DNA from 3 places in the Rhodobacter lacus genome. Region 2 is predicted to be linked to each of the others. Evidence: riboswitches for the same ligand, from Rfam matches in the RefSeq annotation. Region 2 holds a riboswitch; each other region holds the start of a gene.
The links. Region 2 has a riboswitch for thiamine pyrophosphate ahead of ACFSM0_RS04635 (thiamine ABC transporter substrate-binding protein). Riboswitches for the same ligand answer to the same signal wherever they lie in the genome.

Region 1 (6,316 bases), 220 kb from region 2:
CTGCCCTATATGTACCGCGCCATCGACACCGGGCTGCGCACGATTGATGTGGCCACGCTCACCGAGGCCGCGCAAAGCCTCGGCGCGGGCTGGGTGACGATCCTCGCACGGATCATCCTGCCCAATGTGCTGGTGGCCGTGCTCTCGGGCGCCTTTGTCACCTTTGCCATCGTCATGGGGGAGTTCACGCTGGCGGCGCTTCTCAACCGCCCCGCCTTTGGCCCCTATCTGCAACTGATGGGCGCCAACCGCGCCTATGAGCCCTTTGCGCTCGCCACCATCGCCTTCCTCATCACCTGGGCCTGCATGGGGCTGATCCAGTTGGTGACCCGGCTTTCCAAATTCGACAGGGCCCCGAAATGAGCTATCTCACGCTTTCTCACCTCGAAAAAAGCTTCGGCACCCTGCGCGTGGTGAAGGATTTCAACCTTGAGGTCGCGCAGGGCGAGTTCATCTCGCTGCTGGGCCCTTCGGGTTGTGGCAAGACAACGGTTTTGCGGATGGTCGCGGGCTTTGAAACGCCGACCTCGGGCGGCATATCCATCGACGGTCAGGACGTGACGCATCTGCGCCCGAACCAGCGCAATATCGGCATGGTGTTTCAGGCCTATGCGCTGTTTCCGAACCTGACCGTGGCGCAAAACGTCGGCTTCGGGCTGAAGGTGAAGGGCGCGCCCAAGGATGAAATTCGCCCCCGCGTGCGGGAGATGCTGCAGCTCATCGGGTTGGCCGATCTCGGCAACCGGTATCCGTTCCAGCTGTCGGGCGGCCAGCAGCAGCGCGTGGCGCTGGCCCGTGCGCTGGCGCCCAAACCCTCGGTGCTGCTGCTTGACGAGCCGCTCTCCGCGCTCGATGCCAAGGTGCGCGTCTCCTTGCGCAACGAGATCCGCGCGATCCAGCGCGAGCTTGGCATCACCACGATCTTCGTCACCCACGATCAGGAAGAGGCGCTCTCGATGTCCGACCGCGTGGTGGTGATGCATGAGGGCATCGCCGATCAGGTCGGCACGCCGTTTGACATTTACAACCGCCCCGCCACCCGCTTTGTGGCGGGCTTTGTCGGCACGCTCAACACGATCGAGGCGCCCGTGGTCGATGCCGCCAGCGGCACCGTGCGGATTGGCCTGCGCGAGGTGCGGCTTGGCCGCGCGTTGCCTGCCGGGCGCGTGACGCTCGGGCTGCGCCCCGAGGCGGTGAGCCTTGCGCCGACCGGGCGCGAGATCACGCTTCATGGCCGCATCCGCGAGGTGGATTTTCTCGGCTCGGTGATCCGGTTGCGTGCCGATCTGGATGGCCAGATCCTTGCCTTCGACACATTCAACACCGCGCATGGCGCGCCGCCGAAAGTGGGCGAAGAGGTGACCCTTGGCCTCAATGCCGCCGATCTGCTGGTGATCGGCGCGTAAGAGCGCGCCCCGGTCGGCCCGCTAACGCTTCTTCGGGCGCTTGACCCCGCCGCGCTGGCCGGGGCGGCCCGCCGTGGAGCGCCCCTTGGCCTGGGTGGCGGCCTCCACGGCTTGATCGACGGCAGACTGGCGCGCCAGCGGATCATCGGCCACGGCAAGCTCAACTGCCTCCAGACGCTTGATCTCGTCGCGCATCCGGGCCGCTTCCTCGAATTCGAGGTTCTCGGCGGCCTTGCGCATTTGCAACCTTAGCCCCTCAAGATGCGCCGCCAGATTGGCCCCGGCTTTCACATTTTCAACTTTTGCAGTGACACGGGCCATATCGGTATCGCCCGCCCAGAGCCCGGCCAGCACATCGTCAACATTCTTGCGCACCGTCTGCGGTGTGATGCCATGCGCGGTGTTGTAAGCGATCTGCTTTTCGCGGCGGCGGTTCGTTTCGCCAAGCGCGCGCTCCATCGAGCCGGTGATCTTGTCGGCATACATGATCACCCGGCCATCGGCGTTGCGCGCGGCCCGCCCGATGGTCTGGATCAGCGAGGTCTCCGAGCGCAGGAAGCCCTCCTTGTCGGCATCGAGAATGGCGACGAGCCCGCATTCGGGAATGTCGAGCCCCTCGCGCAGAAGGTTGATGCCGATCAGCACGTCAAAGGCGCCAAGCCGCAGATCGCGCAAGATCTCGATGCGCTCGATCGTGTCGATGTCGGAGTGCATGTAACGCACCCGGATGCCCTGTTCGTGCAGATATTCGGTGAGGTCTTCGGCCATGCGCTTGGTGAGCGTGGTCACCAGCACGCGCAGCCCGCGCGCCGCGACCTTGCGGATTTCGTCAAGAAGGTCATCCACCTGCGTCTCGACGGGGCGGATCTCCACCTCCGGGTCCAGAAGCCCGGTGGGGCGGATCACCTGTTCGGTGAACACGCCGCCCGTCTGTTCCAGCTCCCATGCGGCCGGGGTGGCGGACACGAACACCGATTGCGGGCGCATCGCGTCCCATTCCTCGAATTTGAGCGGGCGGTTGTCCATGCAGGACGGCAGCCGGAAACCGTGTTCGGCGAGCGTGAACTTGCGCCGGTAGTCGCCCCGATACATGCCGCCGATCTGCGGCACGGTGACGTGGGATTCATCGGCAAAGACAATCGCCGTGTCGGGAATGAATTCAAAAAGGGTCGGGGGCGGCTCGCCCGGGTTGCGCCCCGTCAGATAGCGCGAATAGTTCTCGATGCCGTTGCACACGCCCGTCGCCTCCAGCATCTCGATGTCAAAATTGGTGCGCTGCTCAAGCCGTTGCGCCTCCAGAAGCTTGCCCTCGCCGGTGAGCTGCTTGAGCCGCTGCGCGAGCTCCGAGCGGATCGACTTGATCGCCTGCTGCAGCGTCGGGCGGGGGGTCACGTAGTGGCTGTTCGCGTAGATTCGGATCTGCTCGAAACTGTTCGTCTTCGCGCCGGTGAGCGGGTCGAATTCGGTGATCGCTTCCAGCTCCTCGCCAAAGAAGCTGAATTTCCAGGCGCGGTCTTCAAGGTGGGCGGGCCAAAGGTCGACCGTGTCGCCCTTCACGCGGAAGGCGCCGCGCTGGAAGGCGGCATCGAGGCGCTTGTATTGCTGCGCCACGAGGTCTGCCAGAAATTTGCGCTGATCGTAGAGCCCGCCCACGCTCAGGTCTTGCGTCATCGCCGAATAGGTCTCGACCGAGCCGATGCCATAGATGCAGCTTACCGAGGCAACGATGATCACATCGTCCCGCTCCAGCAGCGCCCGGGTGGCCGAGTGGCGCATCCGGTCGATCTGCTCGTTGATCATCGATTCCTTCTCGATATAGGTGTCGGTGCGCGCAACATAGGCTTCGGGCTGGTAGTAATCATAATAGGAAACGAAGTATTCCACCGCGTTGTCGGGGAAGAAGCCCTTGAATTCTCCGTATAATTGTGCGGCGAGCGTCTTGTTGGGCGCAAGGATGATGGCGGGGCGCTGGGTCTCTTCGATCACTTTCGCCATCGTGTAGGTCTTGCCCGTGCCGGTCGCACCGAGCAGCACCTGATCGCGCTCTCCCGAACGCACCGCGGCCGATAGCTCGGCAATGGCGGTGGGCTGGTCGCCCGCAGGGGAAAACTCGGTCTTCATCACGAAGCGCTTGCCGCCCTCAAGCTTGGGGCGGGTGAGCACATCGGGGCGGTCTACGGGGCGGTTGTCATTGTTGTGGGGCATGGGGCCTCCTCGGGCAGGCCTCAATGTCGGTCCCTTTTCGTTCTCTTTCAAGGCCTTGTCGAAGAGGTTACGAACAGGTTAAGGTAAATGCTCAAATTTGCGATGCATATCAATAGTTTGAGTTGCAATTTCGCTTGAGTTTTTGCGCCGTTTTTTGCATGTTGTCCAGGCAAGCAGCATTGGCTACCGGCCGGGGCACCACCCCACCCCCTCGCTCCCCAAACCCGGCCGGTAGCATCCCTCCCCGCATCCTGACGCTCTGCCGAGTTCGGCACACAATGGTATGCAGCACTTGCGTTTTTGCCGGGAGGCGCTACAACAAGGTGTCAACAAAGAGGGTCCCATGCGCGCGCGTATCTATCAGCCTGCCCGCAACGCCATGCAATCCGGGCAAGCGAAAACGAAACTGTGGTATCTCGATTTCCTTCCGGCCGAGGCGCGGGATCTCGACCCTTTGATGGGCTGGACCGGTTCGGCCGATACGCAAAGCCAGGTGCGGCTGAAGTTCGAGAGCCGTGAGGCGGCGGAGTATTACGCCAAGACCCATGGGATCGACTATACCGTGACGGGCGCACACAAGCGCGCCGTCAATGTGCGTGCCATGGGATATGGTGAGAATTTCCAATCCAACCGCCGCGCGAACTGGACCCATTGAGGCTCCAGATCCGGGTCGGATTGTGGCCCGATCGGGCACATCGAGCACCGGGGCCGGCGGCGGGAATGGATGGTCAGGATATGGGGCGCCCTGAGGGCGCCCTTTGCATATCTGGTGTGCGCGGGCCAAGGGCGGCCCGTCGAGCCAGTCGGATTTTGGCCGAAGCGGAGCAGATTCAGACGGCCAAGGCCAAAGTTGGCGCTGTCGCGCAGGGGCGGGCGGGCCATGTGAACCGCGCATTGCGCAGACGGCACCGGTTGACAACTTCCCCCCCGAAGCGCCATTCTGAAGCCCTCACCCGGGGGGTCTCGACAAGAGGCTGAGATACTGCTGGCCGGCCCCAAGCCGCGCAGCGCAGTGACCCGATGAACCTGATCCAGTTCACACTGGCGTAGGGATGGTGCACTGGCCGCGCGGGCCCCGACCACGTCTTCGTGGGGGGAAGCATCCGATCCCGGCCCTCCCATTCGACGCGGAACTGGGTCTCCAACGCCTTGAGCTCTGGAGGCTCCGACCGATGAAAGACCTGACCCCAACCGTTACCACGGGCCCGCTGCCCGCTTCCCGCCGCGTCTGGCACGCGGGCGAGCACCACCCCGAGATCCGCGTGCCGATGCGCGAGATCGACCTGCACCCCACGGCAGGAGAGCCCCCCGTCACCGTCTACGACAGCTCCGGCCCCTACACGGACCCGGACGCCGAGATCGCGATTGACCGCGGCTTGCCCCGTTTGCGCGCGGCCTGGATTGCCGCAAGGGGCGATACCGAGACCTATCAGGGCCGCGATGTCGAGCCCGCGGATACCGGTTTTGCCGAAGGCGCGCGGCTGACGCCCGAATTCCCGCGCCGCCCGGCGCCGCGCCGGGCCCTGGAGGGGCGTGCGGTGACGCAGATGGCCTATGCCCGGGCCGGGATCATCACGCCCGAAATGGAATTCGTCGCCATCCGCGAAAACCTTGGGCGCAAAGCCGCAAAAGCGGCGCTCGCCCGCGATGGCGAGAGCTTTGGCGCCGAGATCCCGGATTTCATCACGCCCGCATTCGTGCGCGACGAGATCGCGCGGGGGCGGGCGATCATCCCCGCCAATATCAACCACCCCGAGGCCGAACCGATGGTCATCGGGCGCAACTTCCTTGTCAAGATCAACGCCAATATCGGCAATTCTGCCGTCACCTCGTCGATGGCCGAAGAAGTCGAGAAGATGGTCTGGGCCATCCGTTGGGGCGCGGACACGGTGATGGACCTGTCCACGGGCCATAACATCCACAACATTCGTGAATGGATTTTGCGCAATTCCCCGGTGCCCATCGGCACGGTGCCGCTCTATCAGGCGCTGGAGAAAGTGGGCGGCATCGCCGAAGACCTGACCTGGGAGGTGTTTCGCGACACGCTGATCGAGCAGGCCGAGCAGGGGGTGGATTACGTCACCATTCACGCGGGGGTGCGGTTGCACATGATTCCGATGACGGTGGGCCGGGTGACGGGCATTGTTTCGCGCGGGGGCGCGATCATGGCGAAGTGGTGCCTGCACCATCACCGCGAGAGCTTTCTTTACGAGCATTTCGACGAGATCTGCGAGATCGCCCGCGCTTACGACGTGGCGTTCAGCCTTGGCGACGGGCTGCGCCCGGGCTCGATCGCCGATGCCAATGATGCGGCGCAATTCGCCGAGCTGGAAACTCTGGGCGGGCTGAGGCAGATCGCTTGGGCCAAGGATTGCCAGGTGATGATCGAGGGGCCGGGCCATGTGCCGCTGCACAAGATCAAGGAAAACATGGACAAGCAGCTCCGCACCTGCGGCGAGGCGCCCTTTTACACGCTCGGGCCGCTGACCACCGACATTGCACCGGGCTACGACCACATCACCAGCGGCATCGGCGCCGCGATGATCGGATGGTTCGGCACGGCGATGCTGTGCTACGTGACGCCCAAGGAGCACCTTGGGTTGCCCGACCGGGACGACGTGAAAGTCGGGGTGATCACCTACAAGATTGCCGCCCATGCCGCCGATCTGGCGAAGGGGCATCCGGCCGCACGGCTCCGCGACGAC
Region 2 (6,316 bases):
TTCGCCGATCTCGTGACGTATGAGCGCGACTGCCGACATGCGCAGGCAAAGGCCCTCGCCGATCTGCACGACGAAGAGCGCCGCCTCGGTCTCGAATGATTTCGACCTTCACCGCCTATCGCGACAGCCTCGCTACGGCTGGCGTTCCAGGTTTTCGCGAACCTAATCGAACCCTGCGAGGTGCTGCTGCCCGAGTGAGCGCCCTGCCACAGTGGAGGGTTCGGGCGCGGACTGGCGGCACAAACGAGCGCGCCGAGCCCGTCAAAGCTCCGCTCCTTCGTTTCGCAAACCACCACCATCGACCGCAGATCGACGCCCGGCACATCACCAGTCTCTCTGGCGCGCACGCTGAGTCGCATCCATGATCGCGCGCATGGTCGTGGTGCACCCGCGCAAGATCGCAGCCTGTGACCGCCCCGCGCGCATTTCCACTCGAACCAGGGAAAAGCTGTCCTTCGCCGCGCTGTCTATTTAGCTGAATAGCTGTTTGGCTGATGAGCTAAAGTCATATTACCACGCGCGGCGCAGGAAACGCGTGCCTGACCACCCACTCCAGATCGAAATCCGCGATCCTGCGATCGTCGGTGAGCATGGCGGCGCGAGGCCAATTTTCGGGAATTTCGTTCCGGTCGGTGTGGATTTCGTTTTGGGATGAGCCGTCCTTAAGTCCGCGCTTTGGTCTGGAAAATGGTTTTTCCGAGTTTTTGTCAACCGCGGCTTCGAAAAGCCCTTATTTTATTGGATTTCAGTGTTGACAAAAGATCCGCAAGGTTGACAAAAACAGTCTTTTTGACGGATTTTGTCAACCAAGATGTTATGCTTTGTCAACTTTGGGGCGATTTTGTCAACCAAAAGGCAACCTTTTGTCAACCGGAATGCAACCCTTTTGTCAACCGGACTGAGGCTGTCCACTTGTAGATCGTCCCAACGCAAGGCAGGCATCGACCGATGCCGCTCTCTTCGATCCGCACCCGCGCCATCACCGCTCTGAGCACGGCCTATTTTGCGAAACATTCTGAGATCAGGCTCGACGAGAAGGGTTACACACCCGATTGGCGCGACAACCTGCGCCGTGCTGGCTCAGGAAACACATTGAAGCTCTGCGCAATCGCTGTCTCGTCGCGATTTGAGCCCATGCATCGCCAGAGCGCCGGAGCGAGTCACTGGCAGACAGACATGAAGCGCTCGCGAGTCCACCCCTAGCTGACACCCACACAGGTGCCATCAGTGACTCGCTGCGTGAGTCTGAGGGGCTATCGCCCCCTCCTGCGCTCGATTTCAATGATCGTTGATATGAGGGCGGGAAATAACCCACACAAGAGGGAATTTGAACGATCGTTGATGTCATCACAACCTCTCCTCCACGCACTCAATCTCCAGTGTCGAAGAGCTTGGGAAAACGATCCGCGCGCGCAGGCTGACGTTTGGCCCGCACTTGGCCAATGTCGCGATGCAAAGTGGTGTGCCACCAATATCGACCGGGAGTGGAGGGTTTGCGCGCCCCGAAGTGGCTGGCACCGGATGCATCCCCATCGCACCGCGCCCCCTTTTCTAGGACTTCGGTTACGATACGCAGCTCCCGTCTTCGCGCGCGCAAGTCCCACCCGACGTGATCAGCGTGCTTGGTTACGCTCGTCTCATCAGCAACAACAGCGAGACGAACAACATGACTAACCCTTTCAAAAGCACCGAAGTCGCGCGCTTCATCGCCGACCGCGTCGAGGCATTAGCGCATCGCAAAACCCAAAACGAGATCGCCGCCGAGGCGGGCTTCCCCAACGCGAACTTCATCTCGATCCTGAAATCAGGCAAAAGCAAGTTACCACTCGACCGGGTGCCCTCGCTGGCAAAAGCGCTCGAGGTCGATCCGGCGTATCTGATGCGGATCTCGCTTGAGCAGTCGGTGGGTGTGACGGCGGCGAAGGCGATCACCGAGATTTTCGGTTCTCCTGTCACCGCGAGCGAGCGCGCCTGGCTCGATGAATTGCGCGACGCGTCGGGAAACAGCGATCCGCGGATCACGGCACGGGGACGGACAACATTGCGCGGGATCTTCGGCAAGTGACCAATCTCTTCATCACGCCACAGGGACCAATGGGACCATGGGACCAGCTCAGCGAAAACGAGAAGGCATGGATCGAGTTCATCCGGGTAATCAGTGCGGGACGTGACCCGGAAATCACTCCGGCGCGGGTGGGTGCGCTGCGTGCGCTGCTCGACGCGGGATGAGGCGTCGGAACGGAAAAGCTCAGCCATTCCCCGGGGGAGGGGCGCAAGCCCCTCACTCACAGAGTGATCATTCGCGACGAGGGATGTTCAGGTGCGTCGCGAAGCACGCTTGCATATTCGCTTCATGTTCGATCAGATCAGACAGTCGCCAGCGCGTAACGCCGGGACCGACTTTCCGTGCTTTCGGAAAGTCGCCGTTTCTTTTCCACCGATAAATCGTGTCAATGGAGACGCCGTAGCGCGCGGCAACTTCATCGACCTTCAGATAGACTTCGTTTGCTAGCGACTGTGAGCTCAATGAGCTTCTCCGGTGCTGCATTCGGTCGCTGGCGGGCTTCATCTCAGATTGCAGAGAACGGTTACGGCCTTCACCCGCCAACCGCATGCACAGAATCCCCACCTTGAAACTTCACACCAAGCGTGCGCGAAATGTAGCCCAGAACGAGGGCGACGCACTAGTGCGATGAAGCACTTCATAGAAAAATACTTTATTTCAGGGAATTAAGTGGTGCCCAGAGCCGGAATCGAACCAGCGACACGCGGATTTTCAATCCGCTGCTCTACCAACTGAGCTATCTGGGCACTCCGCATCTTGGCTCTCGCCAATCCGCTTTTGGTGGGGGGTTAGTAGACGAGGGCGTGAGGGCTGTCCAGAGGGTTTTGTCGATTTTCTGAAGAATTCAGCGGCCTTTGCACAGGACCAAATCACGCAGGGAAAAGACGCCGTCTCCGGTCTCTCTCAGCCCTCGAAACGCGGGCGGCGCGGCGCTCTCCCGCGCGCCCAGTGCCTGCTTTTCACAGTGCCTGCTTTTCACAAAATTACAAAGCCCGGCCTGAACGGCGCCCACCCAAGGCCGCCCATGCCCGCCGCCCCATGCCCCCGGCGCCGCGCCAGGTTGCCCCCGCCTACTGCTGCATCGCCCTGACATATTCCATGAGCCGCACCAGCCGCAGTGGCGTTGGTGTTTCCACGCCGTCGCCGCTGTCGTAAAGCACCGTCGGCCCCTCCAGCATCGGCGCGAAGGGCGGCATGTTCCCCGCTTCGGCCCCGATCAACTCGCCATGCGCCTTGTGGCCGACGATCTTCGACATCACCCGCGCCTCGGGAAAATTCCCGTCATTCATCATTGTCAGATCCGCGAGCGAAACCGGGCGCAGGTGCAGCTCCTGCGCAATCGGGCCGGGCTCCCCGCCCGTGCCATGGCAGCCCGCGCAATAATCCTGATAATCCTGCGCGGCGGGCGGCAAGCCTTGCGCAAGCGGCGCACAGGCCGCGAGCCCGGCCAGCACCAGCGCGAAAACCGTCAGATCAACACGCATCGTCCCCTCCCTTTGCCCCATCTTCGCACCTCCGCCGCCCCCGCGCCGTGATCGAGCGCAAATCACCTTTTCTCTTGCGCGATGGCGCGTTTTGCCTATGGTCCGGTTCCACCTCGGGGTGCCCGAAAGGCTGAGATGCGCTTGCGCGAACCCGTCGAACCTGAACCGGTTAAGACCGGCGGAGGGAAGGTGCCGGCTCTCCCGGACTGACTCCGCTCGTCAAGCCATTGGAGAGAACGATGAAGAAAACTCTGATGCTTGCGGGTTGCCTTGTCGCTGCGAATGCTGCTTTCGCCGCGGACAAACCCGTGCTCACCGTCTACGCGCCCGATTATTTCACCTCCGAATGGGGGCCCGGTCCGGCGATCGAGGCGGGCTTTGAGGCGCAATGTGGCTGCGATCTGCGCTTCGTTGCGGGCGATGTGCTGCCGCGGCTGCTGCTTGAGGGCGCAACGACCGAGGCGGATGTGGCGATCGGGCTCAACACCGATGTCACCGCGCGCGCGCGTGCAAGCGGGCTTTTCGCGCCCCATGGCGAGGATCTTTCCCGCCTTACCATGCCGGTCACATGGGAGGACGAGACCTTCCTGCCGTTTGACTGGTCCGAAGTCGCTTTCGTCTATGATCGCACCAGGCTTGCCAATCCGCCGCAGTCCTTTGCCGAGCTGCTCGACGCCCCCGCCGATGCCTTCAAGATCGCGATTCAGGATCCGCGCGCCTCGACCTCGGGGCTCGCGCTGCTCCTCTGGGTGAAGCATATCTATGGCGACAAGGCGGGCGAGGCTTGGGCGAAGCTTGCCCCCAAGGTGCTCACCGTGACGCAGGACTGGTCGCAAAGCTACGGGCTTTTCACCGATGGCGAGGCCGATATGGTGCTGAGCTTCACCACATCGCCCGCCTATCACCTGATCGCCGAGGGCGATGACACCAAGGCCGCCGCGATCTTCCCCGAGGGGCATTACTTCTATGCCGAACTCGCCGCGCAATTGAAGGGCTCGAAACACCCCGAACTCGCACAAGCCTTCATGGATTACATCCTCTCAGACGCGTTCCAGGGCATGATCGCAACCGCGAACTGGTCTTATCCGGTGATCGAAAAGCCGGGCTTCCTGCCTGAGGGCTTTGCCGCCCTGCCGCGGCCTCAGACCTCCTATTTCTACCCCGAGGCGGAGGCCGAGGCCTTGCGCGGCCCCGCAGTTGAGGAATGGCGCGCGAATTTCGGCAAATGATCCCGGCAGCACTGGCCGCAGCGCTTGTTGCGGCCCTCGTGCTTGCCCCCCTTGGCGCGGTGATCTTTCGCGCCGGGGGGCTGTCGGCACTCACACCCTCCGACCTTGACGCGCTGATCTTCACGCTTTGGCAGGCCGCGCTCTCCGCGGTGCTCAGTTGCGCGCTGGCGATCCCGCTCGCCCGCGCCTTGCACCGCCGCCGCTTTCCGGGGCGCGGCGCCTTCATCGCGCTTTTGGGGGCGCCGTTTTTATTGCCCACCATCGTGGCGGTGATGGGCCTTTTGGCGATCCTCGGCAGGCGCGGCCTTGTGAACGGGGCGCTTGCCGGCCTCGGGCTGCCCGAGATCTCGCTTTACGGGGCGCAGGGCGTTGTTGTCGCCCATATCTTTCTCAACCTGCCCCTGGCGGCGCGGATGCTGCTTCAGGGCTGGCAGGCGATCCCGGGTGAACGGCTCCGGCTCGCGCTCGCGCTCGGTCTGCCCCCCGCCGCGCAGGCGCGCCATCTGGAACGACCGATGCTGCGCGCGGTGCTGCCGGGCGCCTTTCTCGCGATTTTCCTTGTCTGTGTCAGCTCTTTTGCTGTGGCGCTCACCCTTGGCGGCGGCCCTCGCGCCTCGACACTCGAGGTGGCGATCTATCAGGCCTTCCGCTTTGATGCCGATATGGGGCGCGCGGCCACGCTGTCTTTGGTGCAGATTGCGCTGGCACTTGCCGCGCTCGGCGCGGCCTCGCGGCTGACCCTGCCAAGCACCTTTGGCGCCGGGCTTGACCGCGCCGCCCCCGTTGCGCTGGCCCCCGCGGGGCGTCACCGGCTCAAGGACGGGGCCGTGCTCGCCCTCGCCGGAGCCTTCCTGCTGGCCCCGCTTTTTGCGATCGCTCTGAAAGGCATCGCCGAAATTCCGGCCCTTCCCGCCTCGGTCTGGCAGGCGGCGGCAAATTCGGTCACGGTCGCGCTTGGCGCGACCCTGCTCACGCTCCTGCTCGCGCTCCCGCTCGCGCTCGCCAGCCCGCGCACCCGCTGGGCCGAACCCGTGGCGATGCTGCCGATGAGCGCCTCGGCGCTTGTGCTCGGCACCGGGCTCTTTTTGCTGGTGCGGCCCTGGATCGCCCCCACCGCGCTCGCCCTGCCGGTGACGATGCTCGTCAATGCCACGCTGACCCTGCCCTTCGCCTTGCGGCTCCTGCTGCCCGAGGTGCGCAGCCTGCAAGCCGATTATGACCGGCTCGCCGCCAGCCTCGGGCTCACCGGCCTCCCAAGGCTCAGGCGGCTCACCCTGCCGCGCCTCGCCCGCCCGATCGGCTTTTCCGCCGGAATCGCGGCTGCCTTTTCGATGGGCGATCTGGGCGCGATCACGCTTTTTTCAGATGGCCGCAGCCAGACCTTGCCGCTCGCCCTTTACAGCCTGATGGGAAGCTACAGGATGGAGGCGGCGGCTGGCGCCGCCTGCCTTCTGATGGCGCTGACCTTTGGCCTTTATGCCCTCTTCGACCGGATCGGAGCCCATGCTGACCCTCGATAAACTGCGGATCACGCAGGA
Region 3 (6,316 bases), 230 kb from region 2:
CGCGCATGAGGTCGAGCGCGCGGGCCTCAAGCGCGCCTTTGCGGATCAGGCCCGCGCGGGAGAAACGCCGCATCGAGGACAGGCCGATATTCGAGGCGACAGGGCGCCAGCGGATGATGCCTTCGCGCTTGCGCTCCTCGGGGAGCAGCCCGAGCCCGGCGCGGATACGCGCGAGCGGCGTTGCGGCAACCGCCGTGCCGTTGATCTCGACCGTGCCACTCTCGGCGCGATCGATCCCGGCGATCAGGCGCAGGAGTTCGGTCCGCCCGGAGCCCACGAGCCCGGCGATGCCCAGAACCTCGCCTGCATGAAGGGTGAAGCTCGCATCGCGCACGACGCTGCCCCGGCTCAGGCCGCGCACTTCAAGCACCGGGCGCGGGGTGGCAAAGCTGCGATGGGTGGCATGAACGAGGGCACGCCCCACCATCAGCCGGATCACGTCTTCGACCGGGGTTTCGGGCAGCGCGACCCGGCCCACCAGATGGCCGTCGCGCATCACCGTTGCGGCCGAGCAGAGCCGGTAGATCTCGTCCATCTTGTGCGAGACATAGATGATCGAGACCCCCTTCGCGGCGAGGCCCCGGATCACCTCGGCGAGCCGGTCCACCTCGGCGGGCATCAGGCTCGAAGTGGGCTCGTCCATCGCGATGATGCGGGCATTGGCGCGACGCGCCTTGGCGATCTCGACGATCTGGCGCTGCGCCACGCGCAGGGTCTTGACCGGTGCCGTGACGTCGATGGCAGGGTCGAGGTCGGCCAGGAGGCGCTGCGCCTCGGCCTCCTGCGCGGCATGGTCGATGAAGAGCCCGCCCGCACGGCGCAGCGAGGCGCCCAGAAAGATGTTTTGCGCCACCGTCAGCTCCGGCACCTGCTGAAGCTCCTGATGGATCATCGCAATGCCCTGAGCGGCGGCGTCGCGCGGACTGGCAATGCTGACCGGCTGGCCGTCAATTTCGACGGTGCCAGCGGTGGGCCGCAGAACGCCCGACAGAATGTTCAGAAGGGTTGATTTTCCGGCGCCGTTTTCGCCGACGAGGCCGTGAACCTCGCCGGGCGCGACGGTCAGGTTGACACCATGCAGCACCGCAATGGGCCCGAAGGATTTGTCGATGCCGGAAAGCGAAAGGCGCGGGTGAGTCATGCTCGTCATCCGGAGAAAGGGGGGGGCCCACCGCGGGAGGAGGGATGCGGTGGGCACCGGATGCGTTACTTCGCGGTCAGCGCAGCACGCAGGGCTGTCATGTCGGTGGTGGCGAAGGTTTCGATATTGTCCTTCGTGATCAGAGCCTGCGGCGTGGCGACCACGCGAGGCAGATCCTGACCGGCCATAAGGCGCAACGCCACTTCCATGCCAACTTCACCTGTCAGAATGGGGAAGCTGTCCACCGTCCCGGTCAGATCGCCGGCGCGGATCGCGGCATAGGCATCCGACACCCCATCGGTGCCGAAGACCGCCGTCTGCTCGGCCTTGCCGGCCGCTTTCACGGCCTCGACCACGCCGAGCGCCATGCCATCGTTGTTGGCATAGAAGCCGATCAGGTCAGGGTGCTGTTGCAGAATCGTCGCGGCGGCGTTGAAGGCGAGCTCGCGGCTCCAGTCGGCCGGAACCGAGGCGACAATCTCGAAATTGCCGGCGGCGTTGATGGTTTCGGTGAAGCCCGCGGTGCGTTGACCGGCGGCAAACACGCCCGCCTGCCCCTCGATTACGGCGACCTTGCCGCCCTCGGGATGGTGCTCGATGAACCATTTCGCCACGCGCACGCCATTGTCTTTTTGCACGTTGCCGACGTAATGGGCGACCTGCGGGATCACCGCGTCATTGACGTTGACGACCGGCACGCCTGCCGCGGTGGCGGCCTCCAGCGCGGGAACAAGGTTCGCATCGGTTTGCGGCGAGAAGAGGAGCGCCGAGAACCCCTGAGAGATCAGGTTTTCGGCAATCGAGAGCTGGCCGATCTGGTCACCTTCGGATTGCGCCGCCTGATAGACGAATTCGACGCCATGGGCTTTGGCGAATTGGGCATAGCCTTCGCCGAGCGTGCGCCAGTATTCGTTGGTGAGCGTCTTCGATACGCCGCCGACCTTGGTGCCCGCGGCAGGCTCGGGGAAGGGCCCGAAATCGGTCTCGAGCGCGGACCAGTCCATGCGGTCGGGCTCGCTGTCCGAGTTCAACGGCGCCAGATCCTGCGCTTGCGCCATCCCCAGCGACAGGGCAAACATGCTGACCGCCAGCGCGCCTTTCAAAAAGTGTTGCATGTGGTTCCTCCCAGTTTCAACACGTCGGAAAAAGTTTCGTCAGAGCGCCATCGGGCGCCCCTGCAAGGCAAGTTGCGCCAGTTCGACCGCCACCACCGCATCTTGCTCGGCTTGTGCCTGCGCCAGACGGTTGTCGGCCTCGAGCCGGTCGATGGCGGCGATCATCCGCCCCACGGTGCGGATATTGGCGCCGCATTCGGCCACAGGATCGAGCCCCGAAGCATCGGGGAAAGTGTCGAAATAGATCGCGCCGTCGAAGCCGCCCTTGCGGCAGGCGCGCAGCAGTTCGAGCGTTTCATGCACATGCACCGCGCCCACCATCAGCCCGTCGTCGCGCTTGGCGTAACCGTCGTTCAGATGCAGCCCTAAAAGCCGCGCGCGTCGCATCACATGGGCGGCCGCCAGCGCGGGCTGTTCGTTGGCGTAAAGCGAATGCGCGAAGTCGATGGTCACGCCAAGGTTCTTTGCGCCCACCTCGTCGATCGCCAGCAGCGTGGTGGCGGCATCGGGCAGAAGGGCGAAGCTGCGCGGCTCGTTGGGCTTGTATTCGATCGAGATCAGGCAGTCGGGGTCATGCGCCGCCACTTCCGCGATGCCCGCCACCTCATCGGCCCAAAGCTTCGCGTAATCGCACTGGAAGGCGTAATCCCAGCCATCCTGACCAAGCCAGAGCGTCATCATCGGCGCCCCCATCGCGCGCGCCGCGTCGATGCCACGTTTCGTCAGATCAATGGCGTCGCGGCGCACCGCCGGGTCGGGGTTGGTGAAGGCGCCACGCTTGAAGGCGGGGTTGGTGTAGTAGCGCATCGCCAGCCCGCTGATCGCCAGACCGTTGTCCGCCACCATCGCCGCAATCGCCTTGGTATCGCCCGCCGCGTGGTCGGGATAGTTCAGATCAAGCTCGGTCAGACCCTCGACCGTCGCCGCCCGGGCAATCATCTGCCCGAGTGTCGGCTTGCCGGAAAGCTCGGGCCAGAAGCTGTGCGGCGCGGAAGCGAAGGAATTGATGCGCGTGGCGAAGCGGGTACCGAACATATGAGTCTCCTTTGCTTCACGATTTATCATAAAGTCGTAAAGTTGCAAGGGGAAGCGAACGTCCCGTCCGATAACGGTGCTTTCGCACCCGTTCGCTCTGAACCATCGGGACGCGGAGCCGTTGATTTCTGAGATGGCCCAGGTGGCTGAGAAACCCTGTGCATCAGCGACATTCGGCCCAAGGCTTTTCTGCGCCAGCCATAAACGACCACTTCGGGCAGTCCGCGCGGCGGTGTAGCCCCCCCCGACCAGCCGCAACGGGCCGGGTGTGAAGATAGCGCGAGGCGAGTTGTCCCGGTAAGCGCTGAGGATGACCGCCGTGGAGATCAAGGCCCTCCGGCGTCCCCGGCGCCAAAACCAAACAGATCGCCGCGTCGGTCTTGGCGCCCTTCGGCTTGCATCCCCTCTTCGGGCGCCAGGCGAGATACCGTCTTTTCGGCGAGAGCCGGCGTCCGTCCCCCCTCGGCAGCATCCGGGGCGGTGGCGTCCAGCGCAAGCAGGGCGGCGAGCGCGGCCGCACACGCCGGGTCGGCACGCAATCGACGAGCACAGAGCGCAGGCGACACGCTGCGACACGCGCCGTGCCCGATTTGTGATGCCTTGCCGGATTTGATACCAGTCGTGCGCATCGACGCCGAGGGCGGGTGTCGTTTTGGCATGCGGATCGGGAGGCCGTTGGCCGCCCGCCGAAAGTGCGCGTCGATTTCCATTTCCGCGCCTGTCCGAACGGCCCTTCTGACCTGTCTGAGCAGACACCGCGCTCGGCATCCCGGGCACGGAGACTGTGGGATAAGTCTCTCCGGGAAAGGGGAAAACTCGCATATCACCTGATTTGGGCAACAAAGCCGCAGTGCCCCGCCAATGCACGACCGATCCATTGAACGGCACACTCATTCTGATAAGATGCGTGATACCGAGGGGTGTCCCGACAAGGGGCTGAGATATCGCTCGCAGATGCAGCGCGGTGACCCTTTGAACCTGATCCGGATCATGCCGGCGAAGGGACAGGATCGCACGGCTCTCTTGCCCTTGCCGGCCTCAGCTATACGAGGCCAAATTGCCATCTCCATCGACAGAACCCCGCCCGATTTCGGCGACGATCGCCGTCGTCCTGCGCGAACACCAGGTGCTTCTCGTGCGCCGCGCCCATGCGCCCGACGCAGGATGGTGGGGGTTTCCGGGCGGAAAAATAAACCATGGCGAGACCCTGTTCGAGGCCGCAACCCGAGAACTGGAGGAAGAAACCGGCGTTTCCGCCGCGCCGCTGCGCGTGTTCACCGCCGTCGATGCGTTTGACCATGACGCCAGCGGCGCGCTGCGGCGCCATTTCATCCTGATCGCGGTGCTGTTTCGATGGACGGCGGGAGAGCCGGTTGCGGGGGATGACGCGCTCGAGGCGCGGTGGTTCGATCTCGCCGCCCTGCACGAGAGCGGCCTCGCGCTGAGCCGCGATGTGGCCGAGCTCGCAGAGCAGGCGGCGGCCCTGATGGCGGAGGTTGCGCCATGATCGCCAATGTCCTGACGATCGCCGGCACCGATCCCTCGGGGGGCGCGGGGATTCAGGCCGATATCAAGGCCATCTCCGCGCTTGGCGCCTATGCCTGTTCCGTCGTCAGCGCCGTGGTCGCCCAGAACACCTGCGGTGTCCGGTCCTTCCAGGCGCTCGCGCCCGAACTCGTCGCCGACCAGATCGACGCGGTGCTGGAAGACGTGCGCATCGACGCCGTGAAGATCGGCATGATCGCCAATGCGGGCATCGCCGAGGCCGTGGCCGACCGTCTGCGCCATCACGGCGCGCGTAACATTGTGCTCGACCCGGTCATGGTTGCCAAAAGCGGCCATGCCTTGCTGGACCCGGAGGCGGTCTTCGCGTTACGCGAACGGCTTGTGCCGCTGGCCGCAGTCATCACGCCGAACCTGCCCGAAGCCGCCGTTTTGTTGAACCGCCCCGACGACTGGAGCCTGGACGCGATGAAGGCCGCGCTGCCCGCTCTCCTTGCCCTCGGGTCGGATTACGTGCTGCTCAAGGGCGGGCATCTGGCGGGCGAAGACAGCACCGATCTGCTGGCCGGGCCCGAGGGCACGCAGGCCCTGAGCGCCCCGCGCCTCCGCACCACCTGCGATCATGGCACCGGCTGCACGCTCTCTTCGGCCATTGCGGCGCTTTTGCCGCATCACCCGATGCCCGAGGCGGTGGCCCGCGCGAAGGCCTACCTGCAGGCCGCACTCGCCCAGGGCCACCGGCTTGAGGTTGGGCGGGGCCATGGGCCGGTGCATCATTTCCACGCGCTCTGGGGCTCAGAAGGATAAGGCGTCGATCCTCTCCCTGAGGGCGCGGGCGGCGGCCTCGGGGTCCGGCTGGCCGCAGATCGCCGAGACCACGGCGATGCCTCGCGCCCCCGCCTTGAAGGCCCGCGCCACATGATCTGCCTTCAGCCCGCCAATGGCCACGGCCGGCACCGGGCTCGCCGCGACCTGCGCCGCCAGCCCGTCAAAGCCCACCGGGGGCTTGTGATCGCGCTTCGTCGGCGTGGCAAAGACGGGCCCCGCGCCGATATAGTCGACCAGCGCCGGATCGACCTGCGCGGCCAGCGCGGGCGTCTCGACCGAAAGGCCGAGCACCATCGCCGCGCCGATCCGGTCCCGGGCCTGCGCCACCGCCATATCGCCCTGCCCGATGTGCAGCCCCTCTGCCCCGATCGCGATCGCCGCCTCCACATCGTCATTCACGATCAGGGCAGCGCCCGTCCCGGCCAGCGCGGCCTTCAAGGCGCGCCCCGTCTCGATCATGCGCGCGGTATCGGCTGTCTTGTCGCGCAGCTGCACCAAACGCGCCCCCCCCGCCACGGCGGCGCGGGCCGTGGCAACCATGCCGAGCCCGGCGCAAAGGCCGGGATCGAGCACGAGGTAGAGCGAGAGATCGAGGCTGTGGCCGATGCGGGGCCTCATGCGGGCACCGAGGCGTCGCGGATCACCGCCCCGGCCAGCGCCTCGGGCGTGACCAAGGCCAGCGCATCAAGGAACC

Region 1: it holds a riboswitch for thiamine pyrophosphate, as region 2 does, so the genes downstream of both, thiC (phosphomethylpyrimidine synthase ThiC) here and ACFSM0_RS04635 (thiamine ABC transporter substrate-binding protein) in region 2, are expected to answer to the same signal.
Region 3: it holds a riboswitch for thiamine pyrophosphate, as region 2 does, so the genes downstream of both, ACFSM0_RS03510 (NUDIX hydrolase) here and ACFSM0_RS04635 (thiamine ABC transporter substrate-binding protein) in region 2, are expected to answer to the same signal.

The regions. Positions count from the first base shown of each region.
Region 1 is NZ_JBHUIX010000004.1:17,531-23,846, reverse strand. It holds gene ACFSM0_RS03550 (ABC transporter permease) at 1-363, shown strand, start outside; gene ACFSM0_RS03545 (ABC transporter ATP-binding protein) at 360-1,406, shown strand; gene uvrB (excinuclease ABC subunit UvrB) at 1,428-3,611, opposite strand; gene ACFSM0_RS03535 (ETC complex I subunit) at 3,955-4,266, shown strand; TPP riboswitch at 4,556-4,682, shown strand; gene thiC (phosphomethylpyrimidine synthase ThiC) at 4,784-6,316, shown strand, end outside.
Region 2 is NZ_JBHUIX010000004.1:237,705-244,020, forward strand. It holds gene ACFSM0_RS04605 (helix-turn-helix domain-containing protein) at 1-99, shown strand, start outside; gene ACFSM0_RS04610 (helix-turn-helix domain-containing protein) at 1,619-2,065, shown strand; gene ACFSM0_RS04615 (hypothetical protein) at 2,062-2,229, shown strand; gene ACFSM0_RS04620 (helix-turn-helix transcriptional regulator) at 2,297-2,614, opposite strand; tRNA gene ACFSM0_RS04625 (tRNA-Phe) at 2,736-2,811, opposite strand; gene ACFSM0_RS04630 (c-type cytochrome) at 3,136-3,549, opposite strand; TPP riboswitch at 3,654-3,753, shown strand; gene ACFSM0_RS04635 (thiamine ABC transporter substrate-binding protein) at 3,789-4,778, shown strand; gene ACFSM0_RS04640 (ABC transporter permease family protein) at 4,754-6,298, shown strand; gene ACFSM0_RS04645 (thiamine ABC transporter ATP-binding protein) at 6,282-6,316, shown strand, end outside.
Region 3 is NZ_JBHUIX010000004.1:10,210-16,525, forward strand. It holds gene ACFSM0_RS03490 (sugar ABC transporter ATP-binding protein) at 1-1,141, opposite strand, end outside; gene ACFSM0_RS03495 (sugar ABC transporter substrate-binding protein) at 1,207-2,256, opposite strand; gene ACFSM0_RS03500 (sugar phosphate isomerase/epimerase family protein) at 2,296-3,291, opposite strand; gene ACFSM0_RS03505 (hypothetical protein) at 3,618-4,001, opposite strand; TPP riboswitch at 4,198-4,313, shown strand; gene ACFSM0_RS03510 (NUDIX hydrolase) at 4,349-4,798, shown strand; gene thiD (bifunctional hydroxymethylpyrimidine kinase/phosphomethylpyrimidine kinase) at 4,795-5,601, shown strand; gene thiE (thiamine phosphate synthase) at 5,590-6,240, opposite strand; gene thiM (hydroxyethylthiazole kinase) at 6,237-6,316, opposite strand, start outside.